3 regions of the Pseudomonas sp. LBUM1649 genome follow, and region 1 is predicted to be linked to each of the others. Evidence: riboswitches for the same ligand, from Rfam matches in the RefSeq annotation. Region 1 holds a riboswitch; each other region holds the start of a gene.
The links. Region 1 has a riboswitch for cobalamin ahead of cobW (cobalamin biosynthesis protein CobW). Riboswitches for the same ligand answer to the same signal wherever they lie in the genome.
Positions count from the first base shown of each region.

Region 2: linked by a shared signal. The riboswitch ahead of ACA058_RS13520 (ABC transporter substrate-binding protein) and the one ahead of cobW (cobalamin biosynthesis protein CobW) in region 1 are both predicted to bind cobalamin.
Region 3: linked by a shared signal. The riboswitch ahead of cobO (cob(I)yrinic acid a,c-diamide adenosyltransferase) and the one ahead of cobW (cobalamin biosynthesis protein CobW) in region 1 are both predicted to bind cobalamin.

Region 1 covers NZ_CP166807.1:3,919,128-3,926,248, forward strand. The annotation lists gene cobN (cobaltochelatase subunit CobN) at 1-3,455, opposite strand, end outside; gene cobW (cobalamin biosynthesis protein CobW) at 3,459-4,541, opposite strand; cobalamin riboswitch at 4,641-4,852, opposite strand; cobalamin riboswitch at 5,108-5,332, shown strand; gene ACA058_RS18195 (CbtB domain-containing protein) at 5,455-5,649, shown strand; gene ACA058_RS18200 (CbtA family protein) at 5,661-6,365, shown strand; gene ACA058_RS18205 (cobalamin biosynthesis protein) at 6,362-6,775, shown strand; gene cobM (precorrin-4 C(11)-methyltransferase) at 6,859-7,121, shown strand, end outside.
Region 2 covers NZ_CP166807.1:2,879,232-2,886,352, forward strand. The annotation lists gene ACA058_RS13510 (ABC transporter ATP-binding protein) at 1-743, opposite strand, end outside; gene ACA058_RS13515 (FecCD family ABC transporter permease) at 740-1,756, opposite strand; gene ACA058_RS13520 (ABC transporter substrate-binding protein) at 1,753-2,766, opposite strand; cobalamin riboswitch at 2,915-3,109, opposite strand; gene ACA058_RS13525 (acetyltransferase domain-containing protein) at 3,169-4,341, opposite strand; gene ACA058_RS13530 (patatin-like phospholipase family protein) at 4,626-5,822, shown strand; gene ACA058_RS13535 (sensor histidine kinase) at 5,881-6,903, opposite strand; gene ACA058_RS13540 (ATPase domain-containing protein) at 6,913-7,121, opposite strand, start outside.
Region 3 covers NZ_CP166807.1:1,767,648-1,774,768, forward strand. The annotation lists gene ACA058_RS08185 (PQQ-dependent sugar dehydrogenase) at 96-1,412, opposite strand; gene ACA058_RS08190 (hypothetical protein) at 1,480-2,064, opposite strand; cobalamin riboswitch at 2,217-2,450, shown strand; gene cobO (cob(I)yrinic acid a,c-diamide adenosyltransferase) at 2,533-3,144, shown strand; gene ACA058_RS08200 (cobyrinic acid a,c-diamide synthase CobB) at 3,141-4,541, shown strand; gene bluB (5,6-dimethylbenzimidazole synthase) at 4,538-5,188, shown strand; gene cbiB (adenosylcobinamide-phosphate synthase CbiB) at 5,185-6,093, shown strand; gene cobD (threonine-phosphate decarboxylase CobD) at 6,086-7,078, shown strand; gene ACA058_RS08220 (cobyric acid synthase) at 7,075-7,121, shown strand, end outside.

The DNA.
Region 1 (7,121 bases):
ACGGCGGCCAGCATACCGCCCTGGAATTGGTAATAGTCATTGGAATCGAGCAGGTCGTGCTCATGGTTGTCCTGATTTTGCAGCACCGCTTGCACCTGGCTCAGGCGCTGGGAGAACTGCTCACGGGCCACGGTGCCTTCGTCAGACCCGCCGTACGCGTAGCCGCCCCAATTCAGGTAAACCTCGGCCAGGTCCTCGCGGCTCTGCCACAGGCGACCATCGATGGCGCCCTGCACGCCCGCGCCATAGGCGCCGGGTTTGGCGCCGAAAATGCGCCAACCAGCCTGACGTCGTGCGGCTTCATCGTCGAGCCCCGATTGCAGCAATGCTTCACGCTCGGCGCGCACCTTGGCGGCCAGCGGATTGAGATCGTCCGGCTCATCCAGCGCAGCGACTGCCTGCACGGCGGCGTCGAACAGACGAATCAGATTGGCAAAGGCATCGCGGAAGAAACCCGATACGCGCAAGGTCACGTCAACCCTCGGACGATCCAGCAAACTCAGCGGCAGAATTTCAAAGTCGTCGACCCGCTGACTGCCCGTGGCCCAGACCGGGCGCACGCCCATCAACGCCATGGCCTGGGCGATATCGTCGCCGCCGGTGCGCATGGTTGCAGTGCCCCAGACCGACAGGCCGAGTTGACGCAGGTGATCACCATGGTCTTGCAAGTGGCGTTCGAGAATCAGGTTGGCCGACTGGAAACCGATGCGCCATGCCGTGGTGGTTGGCAGGTTGCGCACGTCCACCGAATAGAAATTGCGTCCGGTGGGCAGCACGTCGAGGCGACCGCGACTCGGCGCTCCACTGGGGCCGGCAGGAACGAAACGGCCGCTGAGGGCGTCGAGCAGGCCGCGCATTTCTGCGGGACCGCAGGCGTCCAGCTTGGGTGCGACCACTTCGCGTAAGTTGTCGAGGATGGCGTTCACTTCAGACCAACCCGCCTCCTGTGGGAGCGAGCTTTTGTGGCGAGGGGATTTATCCCCGTTGGACTGCGCAGCAGTCCCATTATTTGGGGCCGCTTCGCGACCCAACGGGGATAAATCCCCTCGCCACAAAGGCTCGCTCCCACAAGGGTCATTCAACGTTTGTGAAATAAGATGTGTGGCGAACAACTCGAGACGTTCGCGGGTATCGCCGGTGGTGCGCCAGGGTTCATCGCAGATCGTCAACAATGCGTTTGGGCGCGGGCCGTCCCACGGTTCGGCCAACGCACAATCCAGCGGATCGAACCCAAGCGCGAATGCCTTGGCCAGCGCTCGCAGCAGACTCGATTGCGCGCCACGGCCATCGCCCCGGGGGATGCGCAGCAGCGCGAGCAAGGTGTCGATACGCAAGCTTCCGGCCGGCGACTCGCCAAACACGTGCAAGCCGTCGCGGATCTGCGACTCTTTCAAGTCGCACAGGTACGTGTCCAGGCGCGGCAGCCAGATCGCCGCGTCGGCATCGCTGTCCAGTTGTTCGTCCAGTTGCAGCTCGCGGTCGATGTGGGTGTCGCGCACCAGTTGCAGGATGTCGCGCTGCAATTCCCGGGCACGGCGCGGGTCGAGCAATTGCGCCTCGTAATACTCGTCAGCTAACAGTTCGAGGTTGCGCAGCGGGCCGTAGGTCTCGGCGCGGGTCAGCGGCGGCATCAAGTGATCGATGATCACCGCTTGGGTGCGACGCTTGGCCTGGGCGCCTTCGCCCGGGTCGTTGACGATGAACGGATAGATGTTCGGCAGCGGCCCGAGCAGCGCATCCGGCCAGCAGTGCTCCGACAGCCCCACGCCCTTGCCCGGCAGCCATTCCAGGTTGCCGTGCTTGCCGACATGGATCACGCCGTGGGCGCCGTAGGTGTTACGCAACCAGAAATAGAACGCCAGGTAGCCATGGGGCGGCACCAGGTCTGGGTCGTGATACACCGCACTTGGATCGACCTGGTAACCCCGCGCCGGCTGGATGCCGACGAAGGTCAGGCCAAAGCGCAACCCGGCAATCATCATCCGCCCGCCACGACACATCGGATCACTGTCGGGCGCGCCCCAGCGTTCCAGCACCGCCTGACGATTGGCTTGCGGCAGCGCGTTGAACATCTGCAGGTAATCGTCCATGGCCAGGCTTTGCTGGCAAGGGCGTTGATCGAGGGTATCGAGGTCGTTGCTGACACCGCCGAGCAATTGCTGGATCAACCCGGTGCCGCTGTCGGGCAACCCGGCTGGCAGCGGATAGCCTTCTTGATGAAGCGCACGCAGGATATTCAACGCCGCAGCCGGCGTATCGAGCCCGACGCCGTTGCCTATCCGACCATCGCGGGTCGGGTAATTTGCCAGAATCAGCGCTATGCGTTTTTCGCCATTGGGCACCCGCGCCAGATCGATCCAGCGCCGCGCCAGCTGCGCGACAAAATCCATTCGTTCCGGCTGCGCGCGGTAGCAGACCACGTCGGACTGACCGCGCTCGCTGCGCCAGGCCAGGTCCTTGAAGCTGATCGGCCGACTGATGATGCGCCCGTCCAGTTCCGGCAACGCAATGTGCATCGCCAGGTCACGCGGACCGAGGCCCTGTTCGCTGGCACGCCATCCGGGCTCGTTGTCCTGGGCGCAAATGGCCTGGATCACCGGGATGTTACGGCGAAACGGTCGCAAATGCGGTGCTTCAGGGCTCGATTGTGCGAAACCGGTGGTGTTGAGAATCACCCCCGCCTCGACTTCATCCAGCCAGTCCTCGACCACGCAAAGGCAGCCGGGCTCTTTTAGACTGGCCAGCGCAATGGGCAACGGATTAAGCCCCGCCGCCTGCAAACGCTGGCAGAAAATATCGATGAAAGCGGTGTTCGCCGCCTGCAAATGCGAGCGGTAAAACAGAACCGCCGCAACCGGTTGACCGGCCTGCCACTCGCCTTGCCAGTCGCTCAATTGCGCGGGGCTTTTTTGCGGGTGGTAAATCGCCGTGCGCGGCAGGGTTTGTGGCTCGGCCCAGGTGTAGTCGCGATCCAGCCAGCGATTGGCCAGGCAGCGGAAAAAGTCGAGGGCATTGCCCATGCCGCCCTGTCGCAGAAATTGCCAAAGCCGGTCGCGATCCTCAACGCCCACGGTGCTCAGGTCACTGAGATCCGGGTCCGGGCGATCATCGCCCGGCACCAGAATCAGCTGCACACCACGCTGCGACAACTCCACCAGCCGCTCGACGCCGTAACGCCAATAGGCAATGCCGCCGTGCAGCGAAATCAGAATGACTTTGGCGTGACGCAGTACTTCGTCGACATACAGATCGACTGAAGCATGATTCTGCACCTGCATCGGGTTGGCCAGGCGCACGCTCGGGTAGTCGTCGGGTAACTGCTGCGCCGCTTCGGCGAGCAGGGCCAGGCTGGAGTCGCCGCTGCACAGGATCACCAGTTCGGCGGGGGTTTGTCCAAGGTCGACAATGTTGTCATCCGACACGAATCCGCCGGGCTGGGTCCTGAGCAGGTGCATGGGTTACACGCTGAGCGCGGCGCGCAATTGCGCTTCGAGCATTGCAGCGTCCAGTGCCTGGCCAATCAACACCAGACGGGTGGTGCGCGCTTCTTCGGCGCCCCACTGACGGTCGAAATGCTTGTCGAAACGGGTGCCCACGCCCTGGATCAGCAGGCGCATCGGTTTGTTCGGGACCGCGGCAAAGCCTTTGACGCGCAGGATGCCGTGCTGAACCACCAGTTGGGTCAGCGCGTCCATCAGCAGACTTTCGTCGGATGCCGGCAGTTCGATGGAGATCGAATCGAAGGCATCGTGATCGTGGTCATCATGCTCCCCCTCAACATCAGCGTCGCCGTCATGGTGATGATCGTGATGGCTGTGGCGGCTGTCGATGTGTTCTTCGGAACCGGCGCCAAGGCCGATCAGCACGTCCAGCGGCAGGCGGCCGCTGCAGGCTTCGATGACTTTCACCGCTGGCGGCAATTCCTCGGCGACTTCCAGGCGCACACGGGCCAGGTCTTCAGGGCTGATCAGGTCGGCCTTGTTGAGGATCACCAGGTCGGCGCTGGACAGCTGGTCGGCGAACAGCTCGTGCAGCGGCGATTCGTGGTCCAGGTTCGGGTCAAGTTTGCGCTGGGCGTCGACCTGGTCCGGGAACGCGGCGAAGGTGCCAGCCGCCACGGCCGGGCTATCGACCACGGTAATCACCGCATCAACGGTGCAGGCGCTGCGGATTTCCGGCCACTGGAAGGCCTGGACCAGAGGTTTAGGCAGGGCGAGGCCGGACGTTTCGATCAGGATATGGTCGAGGTCGCCGCGACGGGCCACCAGTTCGCGCATCACCGGGAAGAACTCTTCTTGTACGGTGCAGCACAGGCAGCCGTTGGCCAGTTCGTAGACACGGCCATTGGCTTCTTCTTCGGTGCAACCGATGGAGCACTGCTTGAGGATTTCGCCGTCAATGCCCAGCTCGCCGAACTCGTTGACGATCACCGCGATGCGGCGGCCCTGGGCGTTGTCGAGCATGTGCCGCAGCAGGGTGGTTTTGCCCGAGCCGAGGAAGCCGGTGACGATGGTGACGGGGAGTTTGGCCAGTGTTTTCATCGGATGCCCTTTGGCAAGGTGGCGGGCATACGGGACGAGAACCGGCTACGCACAAACGCGCCGGAAGCGTTCGCCACCGGATCACCCCGCCCGGTTGTTGTGAGAATCTGTATCGAGGCAGGTCTCCTGGCTGACGGCTGGCCAGTCGTTGGACTGGCGGTTGCTGCGCCTTCCCGCTCGCACCATGGCTGGCGCATGCAGTGGCATGGCAGAAACTGAACCGTTCACAGTTGCGGGGGCAGCCGCGGCATTGACCGCGTTCCCTTCTTAGCTTCGACAAACGCCGAAGAACCTCGAAAGCGCAAGGCTACGCATGGTATTGGGGCGGGTCAATGTCCGATCAGAGAACCTGTGGGCAGGAGCGCTACCTGTGGCGAGGGGATTTAGCGAAACGTCGCACCGCCCCGTTCGGCGGCGAAGCCGTCGCAAAACCTGCTTGTGGGGTATGACAGAAAAATGCAGGGGGCCGCTTCGCAGCCCAACGGGGATAAATCCCCTCGCCACAGGTCCCCTCGCCACAAAGATGAGAACCCTTCCAATTGACGCCCGCCCCTCGCCCATGCTCTCCTACGCATCTTGTTACGGGTGCCCTTCACAGGGTGAAACGGGAAACCGGTGAATCATGTGCTTTACTTCAAGCCATGTCAGTCCGGTGCTGCCCCCGCAACGGTAAACGAGCGAAGCGTCAGATCCACTGTGCCAATGCGGCATGGGAAGGTGACGCTGGAAGGTTTAGGCTAACGCCTGCGCCCCTCGTGAGCCCGGAGACCGGCCCGCAACACAAAGTGACCAACACGATCACTCAAATCAACAAACCCGCGGTGGGCGGGCGCTGTTCGGACTTCTGCGCGCTCGGTCGTGCGGGGCTCTGCTTGCGCTCATATTCCCCGCTGACAGAACAGAGGGAAGCGCCATGTCGATTATCAGCAGCACCGGCCACAGCAGTACCGCCAGCAGCACCACTACCCTGTCCCAACGCCTGATCGCCGCCGTTTGTGCGTCGATCCTCGGCGCTAGCCTTGTGTATTTCGCCGGCTTCTCGCACATCGAAGCCGTTCACAACGCTGCTCACGATACGCGCCACAGTTCCGCGTTCCCGTGCCATTGAGACCTGCCGACATGATCAAGCGTATTGCGCAAACCGCAGGTTTCACCGGGCTGCTGGCCGCCCTGCTGCTGACCTTGCTGCAAAGTTTCTGGGTCGCCCCGCTGATTTTGCAGGCCGAGACCTACGAAAAATCCGAGCCGGCCGCCGTTGAAGTCCACGAACACGCCGCGGGCGTCGCTGCCCACACCCACGACGCCCAAGCCTGGGAGCCGGAAGACGGCTGGCAGCGCGTGCTGTCGACCACTGGCGGTAACCTGGTGGTGGCGGTCGGTTTCGCCCTGATGCTCGCCGGTCTCTATACCCTGTGCGCGCCGACCAAAACCTCCCAGGGCCTGCTCTGGGGCCTGGCCGGTTATGCGACTTTCGTGCTGGCGCCGACCATTGGCCTGCCGCCTGAACTGCCAGGCACGGCGGCTGCCGATCTGGCGCAACGGCAGATTTGGTGGATCGGCACCGCCGCCTCCACCGCAGTCGGCATCGCCCTGATCGTGTTCAGCCGTCACTGGCTGATGAAGATCCTCGGCGTGGCGATCCTTGCCGTTCCGCATGTGATTGGCGCACCGCAACCGCAAGTGCACTCGATGCTCGCCCCGCAAGCCCTGGAGGCGCAGTTCAAAATCGCTTCGCAGCTGACCAACGTCGCGTTCTGGCTGGCCCTGGGCCTGATCAGCGCCTGGTTGTTCCGCCGCAAAAGCGATGGCCAGTACCACGCATGACTGACCTCAGCACAGCGCCGACCCTGGTGGTCGGCCTGGGCTGCCAGCGCGGCTGCCCCGTCAGCACGTTGCGGGCACTGCTCGACCAGGCACTGCAGGCGCACCAGATCGAACTGCATCAGATCAAGGCCCTGGCCAGCATCGATTTGAAGCGCGACGAACCGGCCCTGATCGAACTGGCCGAACAGCTTGGGTTACAGATGCTGTACTTCAGCAGCGAACAATTGGCCGCCTATCAACCGCACCTCAGCCACCATTCGCAGATCGCGTTCGAGCGTACCGGCTGTTACGGCGTGGCGGAAAGTGCCGCTCTGGCATTAGCCGAACAGCTGACCCAGTCACCGGCGAAATTGCTGATCCCGCGACAAAAATATGCCCAGGCCACTCTCGCATTGGCTGGCGCCGCGTAAAATCCTCGATAATCCGCGCATTCGATCATGAGCAATCTTCATCTGAAGCCTTGCCCAGCCCCCATTTTCAACAGGAACCTTTGATGACCGTCTACTTCATTGGCGCAGGTCCCGGCGACCCCGAACTGATCACCGTCAAAGGCCAGCGGCTGATTCGCGGCTGCCCGGTGATCATCTATGCCGGATCGCTGGTGCCCGCCGCCGTGCTGGAAGGACACCGCGCCGAACAGGTGGTCAACAGCGCCGAACTGCACCTGGAACAGATCATCGAACTGATCAAGACGGCCCATGCCAAGGGTCAGGACGTGGCTCGCGTGCATTCCGGAGACCCGAGCCTGTATGGCGC
Region 2 (7,121 bases), 1.0 Mb from region 1:
AGGTAGTGCGCGTGGACACCGAAGGTGTCCAGAAGGCGTTGTGGGGTCAACACCTCGAGCGGCTTGCCAAGGGCCACCAGGCGTCCCTTTTCCAGCACAGCCAAACGATCACAGGTGAGTGCCTGGTTGAGATCGTGCAAAGCAATCACGGTGGTCACGGGCAATGCGTGAACCACGTGCAGAATCGCCAGCTGGTGCTGGATATCCAGGTGATTGGTCGGTTCGTCCAGCAGCAGGATCTGCGGGCGCTGGGCCAGGGAACGCGCGATATGCACACGCTGACGCTCGCCACCAGAGAGGCTACGCCAGGTGCGCCTGCTCAGGTGCGTCGCATCCACGTCGTGCAGGGCTTGATGGACGATGTCATCGTCCGCCTTCGACCATGGACTCAAGGCCGACAGCCACGGCGTTCGGCCCAGGGCCACGGCATCGAACACACGGATCGCATCCAGTGTGTCGGCTTGCTGTTCAACCACCGCCAGGGTTTGTGCGATGGTTCGCCGCGACAGTGCCTTGAGGCTTTGGCCGGTGAGATGGATGGCTCCCCGGCTGGGGAGACGCACGCCGGCCAGCAGTTTGAGCAGCGTGGATTTTCCCGAACCGTTGGGCCCGATAAGACCCAGGGTTTCGCCACGACGAATGTCCAAGTGGATCTCGTGCAGTAATTCAACATCGCGGATAGAGAATCCGATGCCGGAACAACTCAATACGGGTTCGTCGATAACAGGCGCAGCAGCATTCATCGGGCATTCCTCCGACCGACCAGGATCAGCGCGAACACTGGCGCGCCGACCAATGCAGTGATCACGCCAACCGGAATCACCTGGCCCTTGATCAGCGTCCGGGACAGAACATCGGCGGCAATCAGAAACACCGCACCGCCCAGCGCGCTGGCCGGCAGCAGGCGCGTATGCCGAGTGCCCAGCAACAGCCTTGCGGCGTGGGGTATGACCAGTCCAACAAAACCGATGGAGCCGACAATCGACACCATCACCGCCGTCACCAAGGCGGCACAACTGATCAACAGAAATTGCACAGGACGTACCGCAATGCCGAGCGAGGCCGCGGAGTCGGCGCCAAAGGTGAAGGCATCCAGCGCACGCCGGTGCCACAGGCAAACCGCGAGACCGGCTATCGCAATCGGTACGGCCAGCCACACGGAGGGCCAGCGCACGCCACTGAGATTGCCCAGCAACCAGAACATGATGCCGCGAGCCTGTTCGGAACTGGCCGACTTGGTGATCAAGAACGCCGTGAGCGCATTGAACAGTTGCGAGCCGGCAATCCCCGCCAGGATGATCTGCCCGGTACTGCCAGGCGAACCACTGGCACGGCCCAGCAACACAACGACGGCGAAGGCAGCGACGGCACCGGAAAACGCCCCGACCGACATCGAAATCGCCCCGGCACCCAAGCCCAGCAACGCCACCAGCACCGCCCCCGTCGAGGCCCCCGCGGAAATGCCGAGCAGGTAAGGATCGGCCAACGGGTTACGCAGCAGCGATTGCAGGATCACCCCGCAGGTCGCCAGGCCCGCCCCGCAAGCCGCCGCCACCAGCGCGCGAGTCAGGCGGTAGTTCCAGACGATGCCCTCGTCGATGGGATCGAGGGCGTAACCGGCCGTCCACAGTTTGTTGGCCAGCACCTGGAACACCACACTGGGCTCGATGCGGGTTTCACCGATGGCCACACCGGCAATCACGGCCAGAAGCAGTATCACCAGTGCCAGCAGAGTGCGAATCAGCGTCGCGGTCATTTTGGCAGGTCGTAGCTGTTGATGGCCGTTGCCAGCGATTCGAGACCGTCGAACATTCTCACGCTGGCCTGCATGGCCATGGCGTCGAGGATAATGATGCGGTTGTTTTTCACGGCGTCCATGTTGCGGGTCACGGGATCGCTACGCAGGAATTCCAGCTTTTTTTGATAGTCATCGGCCGGGAAACGACGGCGATCCATGCGGGCGATGACCAGAAACGTCGGGTTGGCCTTGGCGATGGTTTCCCAGCCAACGGTTGGCCACTCTTCGTCGGACTGCACCACATTGCGCACGCCCAAGGTGCCCAGCATGAAGTCGGGAATGCCCTTGTGCCCGGCGACATAGGGATCGATATCCAGACTGGCACTGGAAAACCAGACCAGCGCGCTGGTGTGCGTAAGGTCTTTGTCTTGCACAGAGGCAATGGACTTGGCCAAGCTGGCCTGCAGTTGCGCGTTCAGCTGCTGTGCACGCGCCTGGACATCAAAAACCTCAGCCAGCTGGGTGATGCTTTTGTAGATGCTTTCAATACGAAACGGCTGCAGGCGGGTGCCATCGGCACCCACCAGGTTGTCCTTAGACTCGCAGTCCGAGGGCATGAGATAGGTCGGAATCTGCAGTTCGTGAAACTGCTCGCGGGTAGCGACTGCGCCTTGCGGGCCGACCATCCATTCCAGCTCGACGGCGACCAGTTCCGGGCGTTTGCCGATCACCGACTCGAAACTCGGCTCGTTATCGGCCAGGCGTTCGGTCTTGTCGTTTTGCGCCTTGTACTGACCCAGTACATCATTGAACCACAGCGAAGTACCGACCAGTTTGTCACCGAGTCCCAAGGCAAAGAGCATTTCGGTGCCGGCCTGGCCGATCGTCACAGCCTGGGCGGGGGCCTGCGCGAACGTCAGTGTGCTGCCGCAGTTCTCAATCGTCAGCGGGTAATGAGTGGGGGAGGCATAGGCGAGGGAAGAAACACCCAGGCCTGTGACGAGGGCGAAAAAGCGCGGCAACAGCATGATGCAATCTCCATTTGAACCGTACACGCAGCAAGGGTGCAAGGTCTGGAAAACACATCATCGAGCGCTGCCGAAAAAGCAGTGCAAGGCCCGATCACCTGAGTGACGCGCGCGCAAGGATGTCCTTCCCGGACACCCCGCCGGTTAGTGATTTGTTGCTTGGCCGGCAGGTCTCCTGACTGATGCGTCATGGCGTGCTCCAGCCTTCCCGGGAATCGATCCCAGTGGCAGTTCAGGAGCAGGCTCGGCACCTACAGTTGCGGGGGCAGTTCCGTTTGATGCGTTGGCAGCATCACGGATTCCCTATTAATCCCATTTGGGAACCGGCGGCGGCATGGTAGTCGATCATGCCGCCCGAGGCGAACCCATCTCTTGATCAGAAGCCCCGATAAGAAGTCCCGATCAGAAGTATTTGAGCCAGCCGATATCGCGACGACGCGCCTTCAGTGCGGCGAACCAGCGCACCGGCAGATACAGCGATGCAGCCAGGAGCACGGCCGTCAGCCACACGGCCCACATGCCGTCGAAGCCGAAGTAGTCGCCCTGATTCAGACCGAACAACGCCACGCTGAGCAGATACAGCATTTTCAGCACATAAAGATGGAGCAAGTAGAAGAACATCGGTGCCGCACCAAATACCGCCAGGGTGCTGATCCACTTGTGTTGCCGGGCCCGCTCAAAGCCAAGCAGCAGCAACAGCCCCACGCCTAGCGTCAGACACAGGAACAGCAGGGAAGGTGGGTATTTGGTGATGTTGAAAAAACTCATGAGGGTGTGTGTGGTGTTTTCATAAACCACCCAATGTGCCTCGCCATAACCGTTGACCAGGCGCAGGGTGATGAAGCCGATCAATGCGCTGGCCCCAGCCAGCAACAGATAGCGCTGACGCACGGCGGCCGAGGTTGAGCGTGCGAACCAGGGGCCGATGCAGTAACCCAGGGCGATGACGCCGATCCACGGCAGCACGGGGTAGGAACTGCGCAGGCGCAAGTTGTCGGAGAAATCGATCCAGCCGCGATCATGCAAAATGGCCCAAGGCAGGTGCAGCGCCGATCCGGCCGGGAAGTGCAGGGGATCGAGCAGGTTGTGCCCGCCGACGATGACAAGACCCAGGACACACAGGATTGGCCGAGGTAGCCAGGCCAGTGCAGCGAGGGCAATCATGCTGACACCAATCGCCCAGATCACCTGCAGGTAAATCACAGTGGGGGGGAACTGGAAGGTCCAGGCGAAATTCACCAGGGTGAACTCCAGCACAACCAGGAACAGGCCACGCTTGAACAGGAACATCGATACATCGTTCTTGCCCTGGTGCTTTTCGCCGTACAGGTAAGCGGACAGTCCAGTGAGAAGCACGAACACCGGCGCACATAAATGGGCGAGCGTCCGGCTGAAAAACAACGTCGGCTCAGTGCTGTCGATGAGCATCGGGTCGGCGACCTGGCGGTGCAGAAAAAACGTCTCGCGCACGTGATCCAGCAGCATGAATATGATCACCAAGCCCCTGAGGGCATCGATGGACATCAGGCGCTGGCTTAGGCTGGTGATGGGCGGGATCTGAACAAGGTTTGTCATCGAAAGTCGCAGGCAGGGGGTGGATCACTCTGCCGGTAAACAACCGACAGCCAATGTGTTGATATAACGTAACATATAATGTTGGTTTGTGGGCTAGTTAGTTAACCTGGGCTGCTCGCCCAATGAGTTTTTTTATCATGTAAAGGAGCGCAAACTGAGCGACCTGGCGTTCGAATGACGGGTCGCGGTCGGCTGGCATGTTGTCATCTCGGGCACCCTGGGTAAGGACTTCGCGGGTACGATGAGCGCGCTTGCTGTCGACTGCGGGGGCCGGAGGAGGCGTTTTGAAACCATTTCCGCTCAGACCTGGCGCCTCACCTCTGGACACGTTCCTTCAAGCGTGCCTGCCACGCCGTGACGCTGTTCCGCCAAACTTAACGGAAAAAGCGGTCATCCCAGGCATTCCCAATGCTCGCTACAGGTTGGACTACGACCTGACTCCGTTCATTCAGGATGCGGTTCAAGCCAACAAACGTGAGAGCGAGGATCTCGCCAGAGCCGGGAAGCCGAACAACATCCTGCCGCCGGCAAGCATGCTGGCGGTTTCGGGCGGCGGCGATGCAGGCGCGTTCGCAGCGGGACTGATTGCGGGATGGACCAGCCATGGAACCCGACCCATGTTCAAGGTCGTCACGGGCATTAGCGCGGGTGCCCTGGTCGCCCCTTTCGCTTACCTGGGGCCTGAGTACGACGGTGTGATTCGGTATGTTTCCAACGCAATCGGTCCAAAGGACATTTTTCATTCGCGAAACGTGCTGACCCGTCTTGCCAGCGACGGTATAGCGGACAGCAAGCCGCTGTCTCGGCTCATTACGAAATACGTCACTGCGCAGATTCTTGCGGCGATCGCGGCGGAATACGCCAAAGGAAGAATTCTGCTGATCGGCACAACTGACCTTGATTCAGGGCGACCCGTCACCTGGAACATGGGCGCTATTGCCGAAAGTACAGCACCGGGAGCGCTCGATCTCTTTCGCAACATCATGATCGCGTCGATGAGTATTCCCGGTGCAGTCTCACCCGTCATGATCGATGTGGACGTTGACGGCAAACAGTTTCATGAAATGCACGTCGACGGAGGAGTCATCACTCAAGTTTTTCTCTACCCACCGGGCACCCTGGTGGGGCTGAACAGAGCCACCGGAGTACCTTTGCGACTCGAACGTCATTTCTATGTCATTCGTAATGGGACACTGGAGCCGCAGTGGTCCGGGACGAAGCGCCGTACATTGAGCATCGGCGGTCGAGCCATCAGTGCATTGATTCAAACTCAGGGGATCAGTGACCTGGAGCGAATCTACCGTATGGCGCAGCAGGACGGAGCGGACTTCAATCTTGCGTACATTGGCTCCGACTTTAACTTTGCGCGCAATCGCAAATTCGATGGCGAGTACATGAAGCGTTTGTTCGACTACGCCTTTCAACTCAGCGCGAAGGGCTATCCGTGGCATAAGTCGTCGCCGAACGAGAGTACGCGATAGAGACCTGGTCCTCCTATATCTCTTGTTATGTACTCCTCTAATTGGTATTGGAAAGCTGTTAAGGACGTGCCCGCGGTAACGTCACAATAAATACGCTGCCCTTGCTTTCACCTTCGCTCCTGGCATTTACCTTCCCTCCGTGCGCTTCAACCAACTCACGGACCACGGTCAGGCCAATCCCCAAACCAGAACCGTTGAATCCTATAGCCTTTACGTCCTGCACATACGGATCAAATATGAACGGAAGTGTTTTTGCGTTAATGCCGATGCCATTGTCGGAAACAGTGACTGTTAATTCGTCGGGAACTAACGTCACGGATAACTCGACGATGCCCTCGTTCGGCGTGTACTTGGTGGCATTGGTCAAAAGGTTGTGCAGAATTTGCGTAAAGCGCGCGGAATCGACATTCATGAGCAGTGTTTCATGGGGGAAACGTCTACTGAAATGCAGATTTTTAGCCCGCATCATCGGGCGGCATGCCTCTATGGCATCAGAGATGATCTGGATGATGTCGACATCGCTGCGATTGAGGCGCAGCTTGCCACTACTGACGCGAGACACGTCTAACAAGTCCTCGACCATGCGTGACATAAGTTGAATCTGGCCTTCAATCAGCGTCCGCATTCGAGGCAGCTCGACGCTGGGCATACTGACCATGCGCTCTGCAATCATGCTGATCGGCGTCAACGGATTGCGCAGCTCATGGGCCACTTTGGCGAGAACCCCTTTTTGCTGTGCCAAGGCCTGCTCGGCCTTGGATTGCATGTCTTGAGCGCTGAGGGCGGCGATAACCAACTGCTCGTTTGCCTCAAGCGTTTCCCGGTATAAATCGGGTAATTCTGCATCCGCAGGCGCTGTTGGCTCTGATAACGCCCCGAGCACCGACAATACTAATTGTTGATTAGCCTCAAGCAACCGCTCCGTTTGCAGGCTGTCTCTCAATTCACTGTTTACTTCAACCAGCTCTTTTTCCAGGGAGACCAGAAGAGTCCGGGCCTTGACGATTTTTTTACCCAACGATAAAAGTTCGTGGGCGGCATTTGCCAACTCACGTTCGTTCTTGCTATCGGTTTCGCTCATACCGGGAACTCAATCATTTTCATCTCCTGGACGTCCTGTAAGGACTGTTTTTTTGGGCCGCCCACCCAACAAACCTTCCTGGCCGTGAAGCATTTCTCCAACCTGCAAACCGTTATCGTCGATATGGTACAAACGCAGTTCATCCGAATGAGCGCTGGCCCGAACCTTGACCACACCCATGATGCGCAGTAAGCGGCTGTCAACTTCGATGTAACGCT
Region 3 (7,121 bases), 2.2 Mb from region 1:
GGGAGCGAGCCTGCTCGCGAATGCGGTGGGTCAGTCACATTAATGTCGGCTGACACGCCCTTTTCGCGAGCAGGCTCGCTCCCACAGGTGTGTTGTCAATATTTAACCGCCGACACCCGCCACACCTTGTTCCCCACATCATCGGCCACCAGCAAATCCCCTTGCTGATCGATCACCACACCCACCGGCCGGCCCATGGCTTTTTCCTCGTCATTGAGGAATCCGGTGAGCACATCCACCGGTTGCCCGCTCGGTTTGCCGCTGCTAAAGGGCACGAAAATCACTTTGTAACCGCTGTGCGGCTTGCGGTTCCATGAGCCATGTTGGCCGATGAATGCGCCTTCCTTGAACTGCGCCGGCAACCTGTTGCCTTCGGCGAATGTCAGGCCCAGTGAGGCGGTGTGGGGGCCCACCGCGTAGTCCGGGGCAATCGCCTTGGCCACCAGGTCGGGGTTTTGCGGTTCGACCCGAATGTCGATGTGCTGGCCGTAATAGCTGAATGGCCAGCCATAGAAGCCGCCATCTTTGACCGAGGTGATGTAGTCCGGCACGAGGTCGCTGCCGATTTCGTCTCGCTCGTTGACGGCCGTCCACAGCGCCCCGCTTTGTGGCTCCCAGGCCATGCCGTTGGGGTTGCGCAGGCCTGAAGCGAAGATCCGGTGGTTACCGGTAGCGCGATCCACTTCCCAGATCGCCGCGCGCCCTTGCTCCTGGTCCATGCCGTTTTCGCCGACGTTACTGTTGGAGCCCACCGTGACGTACAGCTTGCTGCCGTCCTTGCTGGCGATGACGTTTTTGGTCCAGTGGTGATTCAGGGTGCCCCCCGGCAGGTCGACGACTTTGATCGGTTGTGACTTGATTGCCGTGTCACCGTTTTCATAGTGGAAGCGCAACAGCCGGTCGGTGTCGGCAACGTACAGGTCACTGCCGACCAGGGTCATGCCAAAGGGCGAGTTGAGGTTTTCCAGGAATACCGTGCGGGTTTCGGCGATGCCATCGTGGTTGGTGTCGCGCAGCAGTGTGATGCGGTTCGGGCTCGGCACGGCGGCACCGGCGCGCCCCATGACTTTCTTGGTGATCCAGCCCTTGATGCCTTTGTTGTCATCGGGTTTGGGCGGGGCATTGGTTTCGGCGACCAGCACGTCGCCATTGGGCAGCACGTATAGCCAGCGCGGATGATCGAGGTTCTCGGCAAATGCGCCGACCTGAGTGCCGCTGGCCGCGACGGGTTTTGCGCCGTCCGCCCAGCCGATGGCCGGGGCGATGTTCATCGTCGGGAACAGTGTCTTGTTCGGTTCCGGGAGCTTGGGGGACGGCCCGGTGCCGTCGTTGACTTGCAAGCGGGCGGTTTCGCCACAGGCGGCGAGCCCTCCCGCTAACGCGATGACGAAAACCAGCTGAGACGTGCGCATTGCTGACATTCCCTATGAATGAAGTGACTTAAATCATAGAGAAGCGTGACAGCCCGATGGTTCAACCCTAGCCGCGAGCTTCCTTGAGCAGCACGGCGATACCGGGGTGATAGTGGCCGGCTTCATTGCGCAGTTTGCGGTAGGCATAAGGGAAATACCAGGCCACGGCGCAGCAGTGCTCCTTTTGCAGGTCATCGACCATGTCCTGGAGTTCTTCGGGGGTGGTCCCTTGTTGGCTCTTGTGCGGTGCGACGAACAGGCAGCCGATTTTCAGGTCGCTGGCGTAGCTGATTTTTTTCGCGTCGCTGGTGATGTCTTGCAGGGCCTGGGTCAGGTTCAGGCTGTTGACCCGTGGCCAGCGTTGGGTGGTCTGCAGCCAGGCGCGTGCTTCGGTCGTGGCGATAAACAGATCGGCGCGGCCGTTGCGTTCGCCTTCTTCGGTCTGTTTGCGCGTGGGCGATTGTTGCAGCGTGATCATCTCGGCCATCCATGCGGCGGCGGAAAGCAGGCCGAGGTTGGCTTTTTCGTCGAGCCAGTAGGGTGTCTCGCTGTCGCCGCGCACGGCGTTATAGCGGTCGATACAGACGAACCAGCGTTCCAGTACCCGACGCAGGAATTCCAGCTTCGGATTGCTGATGATCATGCCTTGCATGGGACTCACCCTTGTTCTTGTATTGTGGGGTTGTGGCTATTTGATATCGCCGCTGTGAGTGTGACACAAGATTGACGTCATTTTATGGATGGGTGGTAGTTATTCGTTCCGGTACCGCGTCTTCAATTGACGCTCCACCCCCAACCCTCTAACCTTCGCCGCTTGTTTCAGGTGCTCTGTGACTTGGGTCGACAGAGTGAAACAGGGAAGCCGGTGAGTGAGCGCTTCAGTCGATGAAGCCCTGCGATCCCGGCGCTGCCCCCGCAACGGTAAATGAGTGAAAACTGCGTCTGAAGCCACTGCGTCGATCTGTGACGCGGGAAGGCGCGCAGTCCGGCATCACGCCGCTCATGAGCCCGGAGACCGGCCTGATCCATCCAAGCGGCATCACGGTGGGCGATGCCAGGCTTCTTGCCATCTATTCTTGTGCCTGCCCGCCGTTAATCCTGCCTCAACGGAGAGCTCCCCATGTCTGATACCCCTGATCGTGACGAACGTCATCTGGCGCGCATGCTGCGCAAAAAGGCCGTGATCGACGAACGCATCGCCAATTCCCCGAACGAATGCGGACTGCTGCTGGTGCTCACCGGCAACGGCAAAGGCAAGAGCAGCTCGGCGTTCGGCATGCTCGCGCGCGCCATGGGGCATGGCATGCAGTGCGGAGTGGTGCAGTTCATCAAGGGGCGCAACAGCACCGGCGAAGAGTTGTTCTTCCGACGCGTCCCCGAGCAGGTGCGTTTTCATGTGATGGGCGAGGGCTTCACCTGGGAGACCCAGGATCGCCAGCGCGACATCGCGGCTGCCGAAGCGGCCTGGGCGGTGTCGCAGCAACTGCTGCGCGATCCATCGATCGGCCTGGTGGTGCTGGACGAACTGAACATCGCCCTCAAGCACGGCTACCTCGATCTCGATCAGGTGCTCAGCGATTTGCAGGCGCGCCCGCCCATGCAGCACGTGGTGGTCACCGGTCGCGGCGCCAAGCCGGAGATGGTCGAGCTGGCTGACACCGTCACCGAAATGGGCATGATCAAGCACGCCTTCCAGGCCGGTATCAAAGCGCAAAAAGGCGTCGAGCTGTGAATCAACCTCTTCATTGCCCGGCAGTACTGATTGCCGCGCCGGCGTCCGGTCAGGGCAAGACCACCGTGACCGCCGCGCTGGCCCGGTTGCATCGTAACCAGGGACGCAAGGTTCGCGTGTTCAAGTGCGGCCCGGATTTTCTCGACCCGATGATCCTCGAACGCGCCAGCGGTGCGCCGGTGTATCAGCTGGACATGTGGATGGTCGGCGAGCAGGACAGTCGCCGCCTGTTGTGGGAGGCTGCCAGCGACGCCGACCTGATCCTGATCGAAGGCGTCATGGGGCTGTTCGATGGTACGCCGTCCAGTGCTGATCTGGCGCGGCATTTCGGCGTGCCGGTGCTCGGTGTGATCGACGGCACCGCCATGGCCCAGACCTTTGGTGCACTGGCCCTGGGCCTGGCGCGCTATCAGCCGGACTTGCCGTTTGCCGGCGTGCTGGCCAACCGCGTGGGCACCCTGCGCCACGCACAACTGCTCGAAGGCAGCCTGACCGAAGGCCTGCGCTGGTACGGCGCGTTGTCCCGGGAGATCGGGATCGAATTGCCGAGCCGCCACCTTGGCCTGGTGCAGGCCAGTGAGTTGAATGACCTGGATGTGCGCCTCGATGCAGCGGCCGACGCCCTGGCCAGCAGTTGTGAGGTCGCGCTCCCGCCGGCGGTGGAATTCGCCGCGCCAGATGTGGTGACTGTTGAACCCTTGCTGGCTGGCGTGCGCATTGCCGTGGCCCGTGATGAAGCGTTTGCCTTTACCTATGGCGCGAGCCTGGATTTGTTGCGGGCGATGGGGGCCGAACTGCGGTTTTTCTCGCCGATCCGTGACGCCGCGCTGCCACACGCTGATAGCCTCTATCTGCCGGGCGGTTACCCGGAATTGCACCACGTGGCGCTGTCGCAGAACACCTCGATGCTGACTGCAATCCGCGCTCACCACGCCGCCGGCAAACCCTTGCTGGCCGAATGCGGCGGCATGCTTTATTTGCTCGATTCGCTGACCGATGTCGAGGGCACGCGTGCAGAGCTGGTGGGCTTGTTGAAGGGCGATGCGGTAATGCAGAAGCGCCTTGCTGCATTGGCTCTGCAAGCGGTGGAGCTGCCGGAAGGCTCATTGCGCGGGCACACTTATCATCATTCGCTGACCAGTACCGAGCTTGAGCCGATTGCCCGTGGTCTGAGTCCTAACGGCGGGCGAGGGGCAGAGGCGGTATATCGTGAGGGGCGGATGACAGCCTCTTATGTGCACTTCTATTTTCCGTCCAATCCGTCGGCGATTGCCGCGCTGTTTGCGCCTGACCGTTCGGACGCCTTCGCGAGCAGGCTCGCTCCCACATTGGTAAGTGAATTGCCTGAAGAAATGCGGTCCACTGTGGGAGCGAGCCTGCTCGCGAAGAGGCCATGACCGACAACGCCTTCTCCGACGCCGAACGCGCAGCGGTCTACCGCGCCATAGGCGAACGCCGCGATATGCGTCACTTCGCTGGCGGCGCGGTCGAGCCCGAGTTGCTGCGGCGCCTGCTCGAAGCCGCGCATCAGGCACCGAGTGTGGGCCTGATGCAGCCCTGGCGCTTCATCCGCATCAGCGATCGAGCCTTGCGCAGCCAGATCCAGCTGCTGGTGGAGCAAGAACGCATCCGCACCGCCGAGGCCCTCGGTGAGCGCACCGACGAGTTCATGCAGCTCAAGGTCGAGGGCATCAACGATTGCGCCGAGGTGCTGGTCGCCGCGCTGATGGACGATCGCGAACGGCATATCTTCGGTCGTCGTACCCTGCCGGAAATGGACCTGGCCTCGTTGTCCTGCGCGATCCAGAACCTCTGGCTGGCGTCCCGCGCCGAAGGGCTGGGCATGGGTTGGGTCTCGCTGTTCGAACCGCAAGCCCTGGCGGACCTGCTGGGCCTGCCACCTGGCGCCAAGCCCTTGGCCATTCTCTGCCTGGGACCGGTCAAGGCCTTCTATCCGGCGCCGATGCTGGTACTCGAAGGCTGGGCGCAGGCGCGTCCGCTGAGTGAGCTGTTGTATGAAAATTATTGGGGAGTGAGTCAATGAGTGTGGCGTTATTGAGTGTCGCCGCGGTGGCGCTGGATGCGCTGCTGGGTGAACCCAAACGCTGGCATCCGCTGGTGGCGTTCGGCCGTTTTGCCGAGCGCATCGAGCAACGTTTCAATGGCGGCGGCCGCGGCTGGCGCAGCCATGGGGTCACCGCGTGGGTGATCGCCGTATTGCCGCTGACCCTGTTGGCCACGGCTTTCTCATGGGCACCTTACGTCGGCTGGATCGTCGAGATTCTCGCGCTCTATTGCGCCCTGGGCATGCGCAGCCTCGGCGAGCATGTCACGCCTGTGGCCAAGGCCTTGCGCAGCGATAATCTTGAAGAAGCACGCCAACGCGTGAGTTATCTGGTCAGCCGTAAAACCAGTGATCTGGATGAGACCGCCGTGGCCCGTGCCGCCACCGAATCGGTGCTGGAAAACGGCAGCGACGCGGTGTTTGCCGCGCTGTTCTGGTTTGCCGTGGCCGGTGCGCCGGGCGTGGTGCTCTACCGTTTGAGCAACACCCTGGACGCGATGTGGGGCTATCGCAACGAACGCTTCGAGCGTTTCGGCTGGGCGGCGGCGAAGATCGACGACGTGCTCAATTACATTCCTGCGCGCCTGGTGGCGCTGACCTATGCGCTACTGGGCAAAACCCGGCTGGCGTTGAAGTGTTGGCGCACCCAGGGGCCGACCTGGGATAGCCCGAATGCCGGCCCGGTGATGGCGGCGGGTGCCGGTGCGTTGGGCGTCGAGCTGGGCGGGGCGGCGATTTATCACGGTGAACTGCATCAGCGCCCGACGCTGGGCGAGGGCGTGCCGGCGGATGCCGACGCCATCGACCGCGGCTGGCAACTGGTGCAGCGTGGGGTATGGTTGTGGCTGCTGATTCTGTGCGTGGGGTCTGAATTTTATGCTTGAGCACGGCGGACGATTGCGCAAGGCGGCGCACGAATACGGCATCGACGAAGCCGATTGGCTTGACCTGTCCAGCGGCCTGGCGCCCTGGCCGTTTCCGGTGCCGGACATCCCGCTGCGGGCCTGGGCACGGTTGCCTGAAACCGATGACGGTCTGGAGCAGGCGGCCTGCGACTACTACGGTACCCTGCAGGCACTGCCGGTAGCCGGTTCGCAGATGGCCATCCAGTTGCTGCCACGCTTGCGGCGGGCGGGCAAGGTCGGCGTACTGTCGCCCTGTTATGCCGAACATGCCGAGGCGTGGCGCCGCAATGGCTACATCGTACGCGAGGTGCTGGAGCAGGAGGTCGACTTCTTCGTCGATAGCCTCGACGTGCTGGTGGTGGTTAACCCGAACAATCCGACCGGGTTGAACTTGACGCCCGCCCGTCTGCTCGACTGGCATTCGCGCCTGGCCCAGCGCGGTGGCTGGCTGGTGGTGGACGAGGCCTTCATGGACAACACGCCGCACCTGAGTGTGGCGCCGTTTGCCCATCAGGTCGGTTTGATCGTGCTGCGCTCCTTTGGCAAGTTTTTCGGCCTGGCCGGGGTGCGCCTGGGTTTTGTCCTGGCTGAGCGCAGGTTGCTCAAGTTGCTCGCCGAGCAGGTGGGGCCGTGGGCGGTCAGCGGACCGACCCGGGTGCTGGGTCAGGCGTGCCTGCGCGACACCGAAGGGCATGTGCGACAGCGCGAGCGCGCCGATGAGGCCAGCGAGCGGCTGGCAACCTTGTTGGCGCGGTACGGCTTTGAACCCCAGGGCGGTTGCGCCTTGTTCCAATGGTTGATCACCGAGCGCGCCGAAGTGCTACACGAGTTCATGGCCCGGCGCGGTATTCTGTTGCGCCTGTTCACCCACAACAGCAGTCTGCGTTTCGGCCTGCCTGGCGATGAAGCCGACTGGACACGCCTCGATTCAGCGTTCGACGCCTTCGCCAGGGAAAGCCAATGACCACGTTGATGGTGCAGGGCACCACATCCGACGCGGGTAAAAG